Regions from separate parts of the Arthrobacter sp. zg-Y1143 genome, predicted to be linked through region 1. Evidence: predicted binding sites of a transcription regulator. Region 1 holds the regulator's gene; each other region holds the start of a gene.

Region 1 (5,014 bases):
ATCCGACGGCGCCGGGGCCAGTCCCATAATGGTGAGTTCCCGGACGATCCTGTCGCGCTGGGCCTTGATGTCCTCAACGTTGGACAGGAGGGCATCGGCGTGCGTCAGGGCTGCGTTGGCCGTGGCCTGGGTAATGGCGGAGAGGTGGTACGGCAGCCGGACCAGGCGCAGGGCGTCGGCGATCTGCGGCGCCGCGGCCAGGTAGCCGATCCGGGCCCCGGCCAGGGCGAAAGCCTTGGACATGGTCCGGGAGACGATCAGCCGCTCGCGTCCGGGCAGCAGCTGCAGGGCGCTGGGGGTTTCCGTGTGGGAGAACTCCGCGTAGGCCTCGTCCACCACGACAACTGCGTTGGAGGCGGCGCCGGCATCGTAGGCCGCCTCGATGGCGTCCAGTCCCAGGGCGGTGCCGGTGGGGTTGTTCGGGGTGCAGAGAATGATGATGGTAGGTGCCTGTGCCCGGACCTGCTCCGCCACGGACTGCGGGTCCATGGTGAAGTCGGCTTCCCGCGTGCCGGTGACATAGGCGGTGCCCGTGCCGCTGGCGAGCAGCGGGTACATGGAGTAGGTGGGCGGGAAGCTCATGGCCTTCCGGCCGGGGCCCCCGAAGGCCTGCATGATCTGCTGCAGGACTTCGTTGGAGCCGTTGCCGGCCCAGATGTTTTCGGCGGTGAGACCGTGGCCGAGATAGTTCGCCAGGTTTTCGCGCAGCTGGGTGAACTCGCGGTCCGGGTACCGGTTCAGGCCGGCAACGGCCGCCTGGACCTCGGTAACGATCGCTTCCCTTACATGCCGGGGCAGCCCGTGGGTGTTTTCATTGACGTTCAGCAGGATCGGCACATCCAGCTGCGGAGCTCCGTACGGGCTCAGGCCGCGGAGGTCTTCCCGCAGGGGAAGTCGGTTCAGGTTTTCCAGCTGTTCACTCACCCGTACAGCTTAAGGCGCTGCGGCACCCGGCGCGGAATCCGGTGTCCCGGCATGAAGTTCCAGGCTAGGAGGCGACGGGGATGTAGAGCTGCCGGCCGGCCGGGACCGTGGCGTTTTCCAGGTTGTTCAGTTCCACGATGTCCGCAACGACGTCCCGGGGATCCCGCTCCGGTGCGTATTCGGTGGCGAGGGACCACAGTGAGTCGCCGGTGGAAACGGATACCTGCAGGGTGCGTGTGGTTTCCGGTGAGTTTCCGGTGGCCATGGCAGGGGCGGTGAAGAAACCCGCAAAGACCAGAAGTGCAGCGGTGGAGAACATCAGGGGTGCGCCCACCAGGACGAGCCGTCCGCGGCGGGTGAGGCGCAGCGGTGCCTGGCTGCGCGCGGCAGCGGAGGCGCCGGCCGGGGCACTGGGACGCACCGAAGCGTTGGGAAGTACGTGTACTGACATGTCAATACCTTTCCGGTCCGATGAGCAGCTCCCGCGCCGTCCGGACAATCCCCGGCAGGACCGGGTATTGCGCGGGGCCTAGAAACTGCATTCGAACATCTGGTGGATCCTGCGAGGTGTCACAGGACCATACTCGAACATACGTTCTAAGTTGTACTCGAACATTTCTAGCACTTATCTACGAACATTGTCGAGACTCGCTCGAATATATGTTTGAAAAACTTGCCGCGCTCCCTTAGCGTTGAACCTGTCGGGAAAGCGGTGATACCAACTAATCACCCGGCACTGACAAAACTGAGAAAACCGGGAAACCGGGAAAAGCGACAAAACGGTACGGCCAGCACCGCAGGCACGGCCGGCACATAAAGAAGAAGCCATCGGGTCCGCATCCGCGGGCCTACCGTGAAGGGAAGCCGACGTGGCCCGTGTTACCAATGGCAGCACCCCCGCCCCTGCCGCGCCCGCTCCGGCAGTGCGCACCAAGGGCCTCACCGCCCGGCAGACTAAGATCCTCGAGACCATCCAGCGCTCGGTCAGTACCAACGGCTACCCGCCCTCTATGCGGGAAATCGGAGACATCGTCGGTCTGGCCAGCCTCTCGAGCGTTACCCACCAGCTGAGCCAGCTGGAAAAGCTGGGGTACATTCGCCGGGATCCCAAACGGCCCCGGGCCATGGAAATCCTGGTCCCCCTGCTGCTTCGCGACGCGCCTTCAACCCGCCGCAGCGCATCCGGTTCGCCGGACGGTTCAGCGGCGGAAACCGGCTCAGGGTCCACGGCGGGGGCAGCATCCGGCGCCGGCAGCTCACATGTCTCCGACCTCACCACCGCGATCGACACGGCCATGGTTCCGCTCGTGGGACGCATTGCGGCCGGCGGGCCCATCCTGGCGGATCAGCAGGTGGAGGAAGTCATTCCCCTGCCGCGCCAGCTTGTTGGCCACGGCGACCTGTTTATGCTCCGCGTGTCCGGCGACTCGATGGTGGACGCTGCCATTTGCGACGGAGACTGGGTGGTGGTGCGGCGCCAGCCCACGGCAGAGAACGGCGATATTGTTGCCGCCCTGCTGGAGGACGAAGCGACGGTCAAGACCTTCCGCCAGCGCAACGGCCACACCTGGCTGCTGCCGCAGAACACCCGCTATGAGCCCATCCTCGGCGACGAAGCCACCATCATGGGCAAGGTTGTATCGGTCATGCGTTCTCTCTAGGGCTGCACGCAGAAAAACAGCACCAATAAACAGCACCACTAAATACAGCGCCGCCGGCTCCCTGCCGACGGCGCTGCTGCGTTCCTGCCTCGCGCTTCCCCCTGGACGGGGCCCGGCCTAGGTCCGGGTGCCTGCGGGCTGAGCTGAAAGGCGTTCAAGGGCCTGCAGCACCACGCCGCGGTCCGTGGTGGACCAGAACGGGGGCAGGGCAGCCCTCAGGAAGCTGCCGTAACGGGCGGTGGCGAGCCGGGAGTCCAGGACGGCCACCACCCCCTTATCACCGGAGGCCCGGATCAGCCGGCCAGCGCCCTGCGCCAGCCGGACGGCGGCGTGGGTTGCCGAAACACTCATGAAGCCGTTGCCGCCGGCCTTGGCCACCGCACGGGTGCGGGCCGTCATCAGCGGATCATCGGGACGCGGGAACGGAATCCGGTCCATGATGACCAGCCGGCACGAGGCACCAGGGACATCCACGCCTTGCCACAGGGACATGGTTCCGAAGAGGCAGGTCGCGTCGTCATCGGCGAACTGCTGTACCAATGCGGACATGGTGGACTCGCCCTGGCACAGGATCGGGAAGTCCACCCGTGTGCGCAGGGCATCAGCCGCTTCCTCGGCTGCACGCCGGGAAGAGAACAGACCCAGTGCGCCGCCGCCGGAGGCCTTGATCAGCGCCTCAATCTCGTCCAGTTGCTCCGGGGATGTCCCCCGCCCCGGTTTAGGCAGGTCCTTGGCTACGTAGAGGACACCCTGCCGGGGGTAGTCAAAGGGACTGCCGACGTCGGTGCCGTTCCATTTCGGGGCACCGCTGCCCAGGAGTCCCAGGGCGCCGGCCACCGGACCGAATTCTGCTCCGATGGCCAGGGTGGCGGAGGTCAGGACCACGGTGTGACCGTCGAAGAGCCCTTCGCGCAGCCGGCCGGCCACCGACAGTGGGGCCACGTTGATGGTGGGCGGTGAGTCTTCTTCGGGCGCCGTGTATCCGGCGCCGGGAGAGAACGTGCTGGGGCGCGATGCCCAGACCACTTCACCGGAGTTGCCGGCATCAAGAATGCGGTCGCACATTTCCTGCACGGCCATGAGCCGGGAACGGGCCATCTGGCGCCCGCCGTCCACGTTCTCGCCGTCGGGCTTGGAATCTGACAGCGCTGTGCGGGCCGAGTCGCGTACGTGCCCCAGGACCATCTCCTGGTCCTCGGACAGTCCCGCGGCCAGCAGACCGGACGGGACCGGTGCGAAGACCTGGTCGAACGCGCGGCCGGCAGCGGCCAGCGGCTCCAGGGCGGCGGAAGTGTGTTTGCGGGCTGCGGACACGGCTGCGGAGATAACGGTCCCGGACAGCTGTCCGGTGACGGCGCCGGTGACGCGGTCCTGCAGCTCGTGGGCCTCGTCAATGACCACCACGTCGTAATCGGGCAGCACGGCCAGACCCTCAAAGGCGGCGATGGCCAGCATGGCGTGGTTGGTGATGACAAGGTCCGCCACGGCCGCTTTGGCCCGGGCCTGCTCGCTGAAGCACAGTTCCGCCACGGGACACTTCTGCGCCCCGAGGCACTCCATGGAGGTCACGGAGACTTGGCGCCAGGCCCGGTCGCTGACACCTGGCAGCAGTTCGTCGCGGTCCCCGGTTTCTGTTTCCTGTGCCCACTCCTGCAGGCGGACGACGTCGCGCCCCAGTGCCGAGGTGGGTCCCCCGGCGGGCGCTGGGTGGGACACCGCCTGCTCGTGCATAAACAGCGTTCCCGCCTCGTCTTCCTCGGGGAACCCGCCGCCGGTCTTGTGGACGCAGACGTAGTTACTGCGGCCCTTGAGCAGGGCGACATCCACTTCCCGGGGCAGCTTGGGCGCCAGGGTCTTCAGCAGGCGCGGCAAGTCCCGGCCCACAATCTGGGACTGCAGGGCCAGGGTGGCCGTGGAGACCAGGGCAGGCTTGTCGCTGTCGAGGGCATGGGCAATCAGCGGAACCAGGTACGCCAATGACTTGCCGGTGCCGGTGCCGGCCTGGACCAGCAGGTGCTCGCCGGACTCGATCGCCTCGGCCACCTGCCGGGCCATCTCGTGCTGGCCCGGCCGGTTCTGTCCGCCCATGGACGTGACCGCCGTGTCCAGCAGCTCCAGTACCTGCTCCGACACCTGCTGCGTCTTCCTACCCATGGGTTACGAACGGCTCCAGCTCTGCAGCGAGCCCTTCACGGACCTTCACGTGCAGCCGGGTACCGGTCTCCACATGGTCCGTGGACAGGATCTCTGCGTCCTGCTGGTGGAGCCGGGACACAATCTCGCCGCGCTCATACGGCACCAGCAGTTCCAGCTCCACTCCCGGGCGCGGAATGCCTTCGGAGATCGCCTGGAGCAGCTCCGGGATGCCTTCGCCCGTGCGGGCCGAAACCACCACATACCGGCTTTCGCGCTGGCGCAGCCGTTCCAGG
Region 2 (5,014 bases), on a different contig from region 1:
TCCGGACAGGAAGTGAACCATCCCGTGGCACTGAATCTGCTGTTCATTGGCGGTACCGGCGTGATCAGTTCGGCCGCCGTCACCCGCGCCGCGGCCCTCGGGCACCGGGTGAGCGTGCTGAACCGCGGCGTTTCCGCGGCGCGGCCGGTCCCGGCCGGCGTCGAGGTGCTCCCGGCCGACGTCCGCGACATTTCCGCGGTCCGGCAGGCGCTGGGAAGCCGGGAGTTCGACGCCGTGGCGGACTTTCTGTCTTTCACCGCCGGGCATGTGCGCGATGCCGTGGAACTGTACCGCGGGCGGACCGGCCAGTACGTCTTCATCAGTTCCGCTTCGGCCTACCAGAAGCCGCCGGCCCGGCTCCCGGTGCTGGAATCCACGCCGCTGCGCAATCCGTTCTGGCAGTATTCCCGGGACAAGATCGCCGCCGAGGACGTGCTGGTCCAGGCCTATCGCAGCGAAGCTTTCCCGGCCACGATTGTGCGTCCGTCGCATACCTATGACGCCACCAAAGTGCCGCTGCTGGGGCGCTGGACCGACATTCACCGGATGCGGGCCGGACTGCCGGTGCTGGTGCACGGAGACGGGACGGCCCTCTGGACCCTGACGCACAGCAGGGACTTTGCCCTGGCCTTCGTGGGACTGCTTGGGCGACCGGCCGCGCTGGGGGAAAGCTACACGGTCACCTCGGACGAATTCCTCCCCTGGGACGCCGTATACCGGACGCTCGGGGCGGCAGCGGGGGTTCCCGAACCGGTCCTGGTGCACGTGGCCTCCGAGACCATTGCCGCCCATGATCCGGTCCGCGGACCCGGGCTGCTGGGAGACAAGAGCCATTCGGCCGTCTTCGACAACAGCAAGATCAAGTCCCTGGTGCCCGGCTACCGGGCGGAGATTCCCTTCTCCGAGGGGGCCCGCGAAATTGTCCGCTGGTACGACGCCCGCCCCCGGGAACAGGAACCGGACCCCGGCTGGATGGAACTCAGCGACCGCTTGGCTGCCTGGGCGCTCGCGTAACTGCGGGGTTCGGCGCGTGTGGCGCCCCGTCTCCGCCGCAGCGGGCTGTTAGAGTGCGACCATCGTCACAGCACCGGACCCGGTGTCGTGACGGAAGATTCCAGTCATCCTTCGGACAGGTCTGGGGGGAACTTTTTGAAAGGGCAGCATGTCGGAAAATAAGCAGTATCCCGGTAACGATCAGGGAGCCGAGACGGGGGCACCGGCAGCGGACGGGCAGTACAGCTACCCGCAGAGTGCCCCGGAGCCGGCTCAGCAGCCCCAGGCATCCGGACAGCAGTCCACTCCCGCCCCGGCCGGAGAGCCCAGCGCCCAGCAGTACCCGCCGTACGCCCAGCAGGGCAACGGGCAGGACCAGTTCGGGCAGGCTTCAAGCTACCCGCAGGGCCAGTATCCGCAGGCACAGTACGGGCAGGCACAGTACCCGCAGGGCCAGTACCCGCAGGCCCAACAGTATCCCCAGGGACAGTACCCGCAGGCACAGCAGTATCCCCAGGGACAGTACCCGCAGGCACAGCAGTACCCGCAGGGCCAGTACCCCCAGGGCTACGACGAGCGGAAGTCACGCCTGGTGGCCGGCCTGCTGGGCATTTTCCTGGGCAGCCTGGGCATCCACCGTTTCTACCTGGGCCACACCGGGCTTGGCGTAGCGCAGATCGCCGTAACCCTCGTCACCTTCGGATTCGGCAGCCTGTGGGGCTTCATCGAGGGCATCATGATCCTCTGCAATGCCGCGTCGTTCCGCACGGATGCCAAGGGCGTACCGCTTAAGGAGTAGGCGGGAGCTGCTGCTGGGGCACCTCGGGCTGCATATTGCGGCGGTACCGGTGTTCCAGCAGCAGGCGCGCTCCGTTGACCACGAGCGTTTCCACCGGAACCCCCTGTTCCTCGGCCAGTTCCTCCAGTTCCCGTCCCAGCTTTTTCGGGATCTGCAGCTCAATGATCATGGCTTAAATCGTATAGCGGCTCCGGCGCCTCTTCTGACGCGCGGCCCGTCGGATACGTCACCTGCCCTTCGGCCGTAGGTATTGCGGCTTCCTGCGGTGCTAGGCTGGGATTCGAAAGTTTGTTCTAGTTGATCACCTCAGAGGGGCGCAGGCATGGCGGTGTTTTCAGCAGACCGTTCCCGCAGGACAGCCCCGCCGGCGGAGGCCGACGCTGCCGCTGCCTCCGGCTTTCCGAGCCCGGCCCGTGACTACTTCGACGGCCGCATTGACCTCAACCGGCACCTGATCCGCGATCCCACCTCCACCTATGTGGTGCGGGTCGAGGGCGACTCCATGGCCGGCACCGGCATCTGCAACGGCGACGAATTGATCGTGGACCGCTCGCTCACCCCGCGGGACGGCGCCGTCGTGGTGGCCGTGGTCAACGGAGAACTGGCCGTGCGGCGCCTGCTGCTGGACGGGGACAAAATCCTCCTGCGGGCCGAAACGCCGGGTTACCCCGATATTGAAGTGTCGGAGCCGTCGGAGCTTTCGGTGTGGGGCGTTGTGACCCGGTGCCTGCACCATGTCTGATCTACCAGCCGCGGCGGGCCGGCCAACTCCTGCCGGCTCGGGCACCCGGATTGCCCTGGTGGACGTCAACAGCTTCTACGTTTCCTGCGAGCGCGCCTTCGACCCGAAGCTGGCCGGAGTGCCCGTAGTGGTGCTGTCCAACAACGACGGCTGCGTAGTGGCCCGCTCGGATGAGGCGAAGGCACTGGGCATCAAGACCGGCACCCCGTGGTTCAAGCTAGCCGAGTCCGCCCAGCAGGTGGGCCTGATCCAGCGCTCCAGCAACTACGAGCTGTACGGGGACCTCAGCTCACGGGTGATGGAACTGCTGGGCCGCTATGCACTGTGGCAGGAGGTCTACTCCATTGACGAGTCCTTCCTGGGCCTGGCCGGCACCCCGGCCGAACTCAACGCCCAGGGCGCGACCATCCGCACCGCCGTCGCCCGGCACACCGGCCTGCCCGTCTGCGTAGGCATCGGCAGCACCAAGACCCTGGCGAAGTTCGCCAACCGGATCGCCAAGCAGAACCGGCACCTGCAGGGGGTCTGCAATCTGGACACCATGGACCCTGCGGTGGTGGACACCATCATGTCCCGGGTGCCGGTGACCGGGCTGTGGGGTGTGGGATCGCGGCTGGGGACCCGGCTGGCGGCGCTGGGCATCGAGTCCGTGGCGGATCTGCGGGCGGCGGACCCGGCGATGATCCGGCGGAAGTTCTCGGTCATCCTGCAGCGCACGGTGCTGGAGCTCAACGGCACCTCCTGCATTCCGCTCGACGACGAGCGCGCCGACCGCAAACAGCTGATCTATTCCCGCAGCTTCTCCACTCCCGTCACCACACATACCGAGATGCGGCAGGTTATGAGCATCTACGCCCAGCAGGCCGCAGCCCGGCTGGCGCGGGAAGGCCAGCAGGCCCGCGTGCTCACTGCGTATGCGGGCACGTCCCACTTCAGCGAGCGCGCGTCGTCGTTCCCCTCGGCCACCGTGCGGCTGCCGGCGCCGACGGCGGATCCGGTGATCCTGAGCCGGGCGGCGGTAGGTGCCCTGGAGGCCCAGGTCATTGAAGGCGTCTCCTACACCAAGGCCGGCGTGATGCTCAGCGGGCTCGAGGCCGCCGGGGCACAGCCGCTGTTCGATGAGTTCGTCTCCGACCAGGAGCGCCGCAACCTGGGTGACCTGCTGGGCCGGGTTACGGACAAATACGGGGCTGCGAGCATCGGCCTGGGCCTGGCCGGGATGGCGACGGCGAAACCCGAGTGGACCATGTCCCGCAAGTACTCCTCCCCGCGGTACACCACCGAGTGGAGCGAACTGCCGGTGGTTCGGGCACTATGAGCGGATACCCGGAACCGCAGGCAGCAACAGGTAGTCTCCGCCGCTGACGCACGCTCCCCCGCCGGTTTACGCTCTATCCTGCAATTGTCTGTCCCGCAATCACCTGTCTCGTAGTCACTTGTCTCATAGCCATCCCGGGGGTTCGCATGGATGTTTTCTGGCCCGGCGCCGTCATCGGCCCGGTTCTCGTTGTACTGTGCCTGGTCGGTATACGTAAGCGGGAGGCGCTCGCCGAGGCCATGTTTTCCGGCCAGGAAGCGCTCTACGGGACAAAGTGGGCCAACCGGTCCATGGGCGATCCCAAGACGCGGCCAGCCCTGCTGCTGGCGCCCCTCATTGGCGGCACCGTCATGGGGGCTGCGTTCTTTGTCCTCTCGCTCACGGGGGTCCTTGAGATAGACAGCACGGAGAACCCCCCTCCGCCGCCGGGCTTTGTGCTCATGGCACTCACCGGAGCCGGGTTCGGCTTAGCGGCGGCCGTCTACCTGTTCACCCGCAAGGGCCGGAAGCCCTCCCGGAAGCTGCTCTGGGCGCTGACCCTCACCGGAATGGCGTTTATGGCCGGTGCAGCCGCCTTCCTCCGCTGACTGTTCCACTGACTCCGGTGAGCCCGGCGTCGTCCTTTCGTGGGACGCTGGTTATATGGACCTGGTCGTATCGCCCGCGCTGACGATTCCCGCAGCGGAGCTTAACTGGCGGTTTTCCCGTTCCTCCGGGCCCGGGGGCCAGCACGTTAATACCTCGGACAGCCGCGTTGAGCTGTGGTGGAATGTTGCCGAGTCGGCGGTGCTGACAGAAGAGCAGCGCGGGATGCTGCTCCGGCGCCTGAAGAACCGGCTGGTTGCCGGCGTACTGACCGTGACGGCGTCGGAACAGCGCTCGCAGCTGCGCAACCGCGAGACCGCCCTGGCCAAACTCGCCGCCCTCGTCGCAGACGGTTTGGCACCCGCACCGCCCACGCGCCGCAAGACCAAGCCCACCCGGGGCTCGAATTACCGGCGCCTGGATGCCAAGAAACAGCGGTCAGCCACCAAGCAGCAGCGGCAGCGCCCGCCGCGGGACTAACGCAACGGCTGGTCCCAGGACAGGTCCGCGCTGCCGTAGGGCGGCGGGACCCAGGGATACTCGAGCTGGACACCGCGGATCAGCAGCGGCGGCGGAA
Region 3 (5,014 bases), on a different contig from region 1:
GCCCCGGTTCGGGCAGCTGGTGGCGCAGGTTCTTCAGCTCGGTGTCCCCCAGCGGCAGGGCCAGCTGCCCGGGAATCGGATCATGCTTGCGGGAGGCGGACTTGGCCGGGGCGGCGTCCAGGTACTGGATCAGGTCCGCCCGGCTGCCGGCCGAGCCGGTCTGCCTGCTGAGCGAATCAAAGGCGCCGAGCTGGGCCAGCCGGCGCAGCGTGGGCCGGGAGACCCGCGCCCGGGCCCGCAGGTCCGCCAGGGAATCATAGGGCTGCCCGGCGGCAATGCGCCGAAGCTCAACGGCGGAGAGCCCGTAGATCCCGGCCAGGGACAGCCGGATGCCCAGCTTTCCCTCTTCGGTCCGCTCCACCCGGTACTGCTCCCCGCTCCAGTTGATGTCCAGGGGCAGGATGGGGATGCCCATCCGCCGGGCTTCAGCCACCAGCAGCCGGCGGGGATACATACCGGGATCATGCTCGAAGATCCCGGCCAGGAAGGCCGCCGGATGGTGCGCCTTCAGCCATGCCGACTGGTAGGTGGGCACGGCGAAGGCCGCCCCGTGGGCCTTGCAGAAACCGAAGCTGCCAAAAGCCTTGAGCGTGTCCCAGACCTTGTCGATGGTCTCCTGCGTGTAGCCGCGTGCCGCGGACTTGCTGCGGAAGTACTCTTCCACCCCCGGTTCTGCCGCTTCATTGCCCAGCAGCCGGCGCAGCTCATCTGCCTTGGCCAGGCCGCAGCCGGTAAAGACGTTCAGGGTGCGCAGCACCTGTTCGTGGAAAACGGTGACCCCGTGGGTTTCCGCCAGTACCGGGCGCAGCGCCTCGTGCGGGTACACCTCCGGGGAAAAGCCGTGCCGGTGTTCCAGGAACGGGCGGACCATGTCGGATTTCATGGGACCGGGGCGGAACAGGGAGATATCGATAATCAGGTCATTGAACTCCCGCGGAGCGAGTTTGCCCACCAGTTCGCGCTGGCCCGGGGATTCAATCTGGAAGCAGCCCAGGGTGTGGGTGCTGCGGATCAGCTCGTAGGTTGGTTCGTCGTCGAACGGCACGGCATCCAGGTTGATTCGGCCGCTGGGTTCGATGAACTCCGGATCCGGGGCATCCGGTGCCTCCCGGTGACCGCCGGCGGCAATCACTTCCTCACGCGAGGAATGCACGCGCACCACCTCGCGCACGGCAAAGGCCATGGCGCTTTGCATCCGCACACCCAGCACGTCCAGCTTGAGCATGCCCATGGGGTCCATGTCGTGCTTGTCGAACTGGGACATGGGCAAGCCCAGTCCGCTGGGCTGCACCGGGGTGCGGTCCAGCAGGGACTTGTCCCCCAGGATCACCCCGCACGGATGCATGGAGATGTGCCGGGGCAGGCGGTCCAGCCGTTCGGTGAGATCTACCAGCAGGTCCAACTGCTTGTTGTTTTCCACCTGGCCGGAGATTTCGCGCAGTTCCGGTTTTTCGGCGAGCGCCTCACGGAAGTTGCGCGCCGAGAAGCGCCACAGCTGCTTGGCCACGGCTCCGATGTCGGCTTCATCCATACCCAGGGCCAGTCCGGCGTCGCGCACCGCCCCGCGGGCCCGGTAACCGTTCTGCATGCTCATCAGCGTGACCCGTTCGGAGCCGAAGCGTTCGAAGATGCGGTGGTACACATTGTGCCGCTCGGCGCTTTCGACGTCGATGTCGATGTCCGGCAGCGTGGAGCGGTCCCGGGAGAGGAAGCGTTCAAAGATCAGGTCGTGGTCCAGCGGGTTCACATGGCTGACTCCCAGCAGGTAGTTCACCAGCGAGGAGGCGCCCGAGCCGCGGGCCGCGGCGCGTACCCCCATTCCCGTGATCATGGCCGAGACTTCGGCGACCGTGAGGAAGTAGGAGGCGAAGCCGAGCCGTTCTATGATGCCCAGTTCGTGTTCGAGCCGGTTGCGCATCTGGACCTCGGCGATGGAGTCCTGCACGCGCAGCCGGCGGGTGATCCCCGCTTCGCAGCGTTGGCGCAGTTCCGTCATGGGTTCGGCGTTGATGCCGATCACCGATGCTTCCGGAACCACTGGCTGTTTCCAGCCCATGTCCGCCACCGGGTCAATCCGGCAGTCATCGGCGAGCGCCGCAGTGTCAGCCAGCATCCGTGCCGCTCCCCCGGAGCCGTAGCCCGCTTCCGAGCTGATCTCCCGGGCAAGTGCCGTCATCTGGCGTGTGCCCTTGAGCCAGCCCTGCCCGTTGGGCTGCAGGTCAGGGAGCCGGGACAGCGAGGTCAGCGAGCGCGCGGCGTCGAGCACGTCAGCGGTGGCGGCGCCGTCCTCATCCACGTACCGCACGGCGTTGGTGAGGATGGCGGGTACGCGCATCTCATCGGCCAGCCGGAACATCCGCACCGCGTGGGCGAGGCTGAGGTTCTCCCCCGGCGGGGCCAGGTGCGTCACCACCTCGACGGCGAGCGCCCCCGCAGGGATCAGCGAGCGCCAGCGGGCGAAGAGGGTACGCGCCACGGCATAGCTGCGGCTGCGCATGGCAACGCCGACGTCGGACTGCGGGCCTACCAGCACAGTCAGCACCGGCTGCCCGGCCTCCCCTATGGGAGTTCCGTCTTCTGCCAGTGTTCCCCGGGCATGGGCGGCCAGCTGCTCCATGGTGACGCCTACGGGTTTGCCGGTGCGTGCCCGGGAAGCCGAGGTGCCGGCGTGGGCTGCGGAGATCAGCCGGCACAGGGCACGGTAGCCGGCGCCGCCGTTGTATCCGCGGGCCAGGAGAACCACCCGGCCCGTGACGGTGTTGTGTTCGTCCAGGATGGCGAGGTCCACTCCCACAATGGGGTCGATTCCTGCCTCCATGCAGGCGCGCAGATGCTTGACGGTGCCGTACAACCCGTCCCTGTCGGTGCAGGCGAGGGCATCGGCGCCGTCGGCAGCAGCGGCAGCGGCCATCTCCTCGGGCCAGGACACTCCGTAGTGGGCGCTGAAGGCAGTGGCTGCGTGCAGGTGGATAAAGCTCATGGGGTTGGTGCTGTCCCCTCAGGCACTGGGTCTCAGTGCGTCATGGATCCGTATCAGGCGCCAGCGGTCGGTGTTCACGTGGTGCGAGAGGTCCAGGGTGCGCAGCTCGGAGTGTTCACTGACACGGGCCTGAACCCGCCAGATCTCGGTATCCACCAGTCCGGCGCCGTGGCCGCGTTCGGCCCGGGTTTCCTCTTCCCACCAGTTGCGGCGTTCATACCAGCGCACCGGATCAGCGCCCACCTTGTAGGTGTGCCCGCCCCACACCAGCCGCAGGGGCTTGCCCGCGGGCGAGCACACCACCTCTATTGCTTCGCTGAAGACACCCATTCAGCTTCCCTCCCCGCCCGGCACGTGCACACCGCACGCCGCCATCCCCGCTGGTTTTTACTGGCTGCACTGGTTGCCGGTGGCAGTTTCCCTGTTGGTTTCCTTGGTGGTTTCCCTGTTGGTTAACAGCCGGCAACTAATTCGAACATATATTCGAACAGCGTCATCTTCAGTGTACGACCAGCGGCGGACAATAGGCACCACGAGGTGCCGGATCCGGTATTTTGGTCCCCGCTAACGGACCGTTCATCCACACCCGGGCAAGGGGTTACGGGCTAAACACGCCCGCCTGGTGCACACTGGTTCCAGATTCCCGTCCCCAACCGATGGAGCCAACCATGGACCCTGCCATGCACACCGGCATGCCGCCCGCCGGACAGCCTCCCCTCCAGGACCCGCAGGCCTCCCAGCAACAGGCGCAGCAGCAGGCGCAGCAGCAACCCGGTCCGCCGCCGGGGTACGCCGGGGCCTACCAGAACCCGTATAACGGTGCCCCAATGCAGGGAAACCCGTACCCCGGGGCGTCCATGGCTGGAAACCCGTACCCGGGGGCACCAACGGCTGGAAACCCGTACCAGCAATTCCCCCAAGCACCCCGGGAGCGCTTCGGCGGCGGGGCAATCGCCGGCATCGTCATCGTTACCCTCGGCTGGGCCCTGGCCTTGATGCCCCTCATTGTCTGGGCCGGCAGTATGGGCGACTACGCCTATGGTTCCGGCTGGGGCGGCCTTGTTGACCTCATTGCCATCCTCGGCATCCTCACCCTGGTCGCATCCGTAGGCGGTTTTATTGCAGCGCTCCGGAACGGCAACAAGAAGCTCGCGGCCCGGCTGTACATCATTCCCTCCCTGGTGTGGCAGAGCGCTGTGGTGGCACTGATCCTGTGGCTCTTGTACATGCTGTTCACTTACGGCATCTCCTAGGCCTCTTCCTTCGCCTCCACCCGCACTGTTGTGGACAGCGGAATCTCCTTGATGAACAGGCACAGCACCAGGGCTGCCGCCACAATGGGCACGCTCAGCAGGAAGATGGGCGGCAGCGCGTGCCCAAACGCGGCGGCGATAAAGTCCTGCGCCGGTGCGGGCAGGCTGCGCAGCATGGCCGGGCTGAGCGAGTTGATGTCTCCGCCCGCGGCGGCCCCTGCCCCGGGCGGCGCCGCCGCCATTTCGTTGCCCAGCCGGTGGATGAAGATGGAGCCAAACAGTGCAATGCCGAACGAGGCACCGATCTGCCGGAAATAGTTCGCCCCGGAGATCGCTGCCCCCATGTCCCTGCCCGGCACGCTGTTCTGCACAATCAGCACCAGGTTCTGCATCAGCATCCCGATCCCCATGCCCATCACCAGCATCCCCAGGGCCGTGAACCCGTACGGCGTCGTATCCGAGATCCGGGACAGCAGGACCAGTCCGGCAATGATCACGGCACAGCCGGCCACCGGATAGACCTTGTACCGTCCCGTGCGTGAGATCAGCTGGCCGGTGCCGATGGAGGTGAGCAGCAGCCCGCCCATCATGGGCAGCATCATCAGGCCCGACTGGGTGGCGGTGGCGCGGTTGACCATCTGCAGGAAGGTCGGGAGGTAGGAAATGGTGGAAAACATCGCGATCCCGACGGAGATGCCCACCAGCACGGGGAGCAGGAAATTCCGGTTGCGGAACAGCCCCAGCGGAAGGATGGGTTCGGGGGCGCGGCGCTCCACCGGGA

The links. Region 1 encodes LexA, which represses DNA repair genes until DNA is damaged. Its sites were predicted from a motif close to TCGAACANNTGTTCGA; they were not measured.
Region 2: the regulator LexA is predicted to act here: its motif matches at 2,073-2,088, upstream of QNN98_RS10005 (LexA family protein).
Region 3: the regulator LexA is predicted to act here: its motif matches at 3,452-3,467, upstream of QNN98_RS09800 (DUF6504 family protein).

What each region holds. Positions count from the first base shown of each region.
Region 1 covers NZ_JASKLW010000013.1:35,739-40,752, forward strand. Annotated here, with positions in the region: gene QNN98_RS14505 (histidinol-phosphate transaminase) at 1-924, opposite strand, end outside; gene QNN98_RS14510 (LysM peptidoglycan-binding domain-containing protein) at 989-1,375, opposite strand; gene lexA (transcriptional repressor LexA) at 1,794-2,585, shown strand; gene QNN98_RS14520 (ATP-dependent DNA helicase) at 2,703-4,739, opposite strand; gene hflX (GTPase HflX) at 4,732-5,014, opposite strand, start outside.
Region 2 covers NZ_JASKLW010000006.1:309,666-314,679, forward strand. Annotated here, with positions in the region: gene QNN98_RS09990 (NAD-dependent epimerase/dehydratase family protein) at 25-1,014, shown strand; gene QNN98_RS09995 (TM2 domain-containing protein) at 1,163-1,792, shown strand; gene QNN98_RS10000 (hypothetical protein) at 1,782-1,961, opposite strand; gene QNN98_RS10005 (LexA family protein) at 2,115-2,534, shown strand; gene QNN98_RS10010 (Y-family DNA polymerase) at 2,527-3,852, shown strand; gene QNN98_RS10015 (hypothetical protein) at 3,999-4,439, shown strand; gene arfB (alternative ribosome rescue aminoacyl-tRNA hydrolase ArfB) at 4,495-4,917, shown strand; partial or broken gene QNN98_RS10030 (CoA transferase) at 4,914-5,014, opposite strand, start outside.
Region 3 covers NZ_JASKLW010000006.1:274,047-279,060, forward strand. Annotated here, with positions in the region: gene QNN98_RS09795 (DNA polymerase III subunit alpha) at 1-2,980, opposite strand, end outside; gene QNN98_RS09800 (DUF6504 family protein) at 2,999-3,310, opposite strand; gene QNN98_RS09805 (hypothetical protein) at 3,649-4,233, shown strand; gene QNN98_RS09810 (MDR family MFS transporter) at 4,230-5,014, opposite strand, start outside.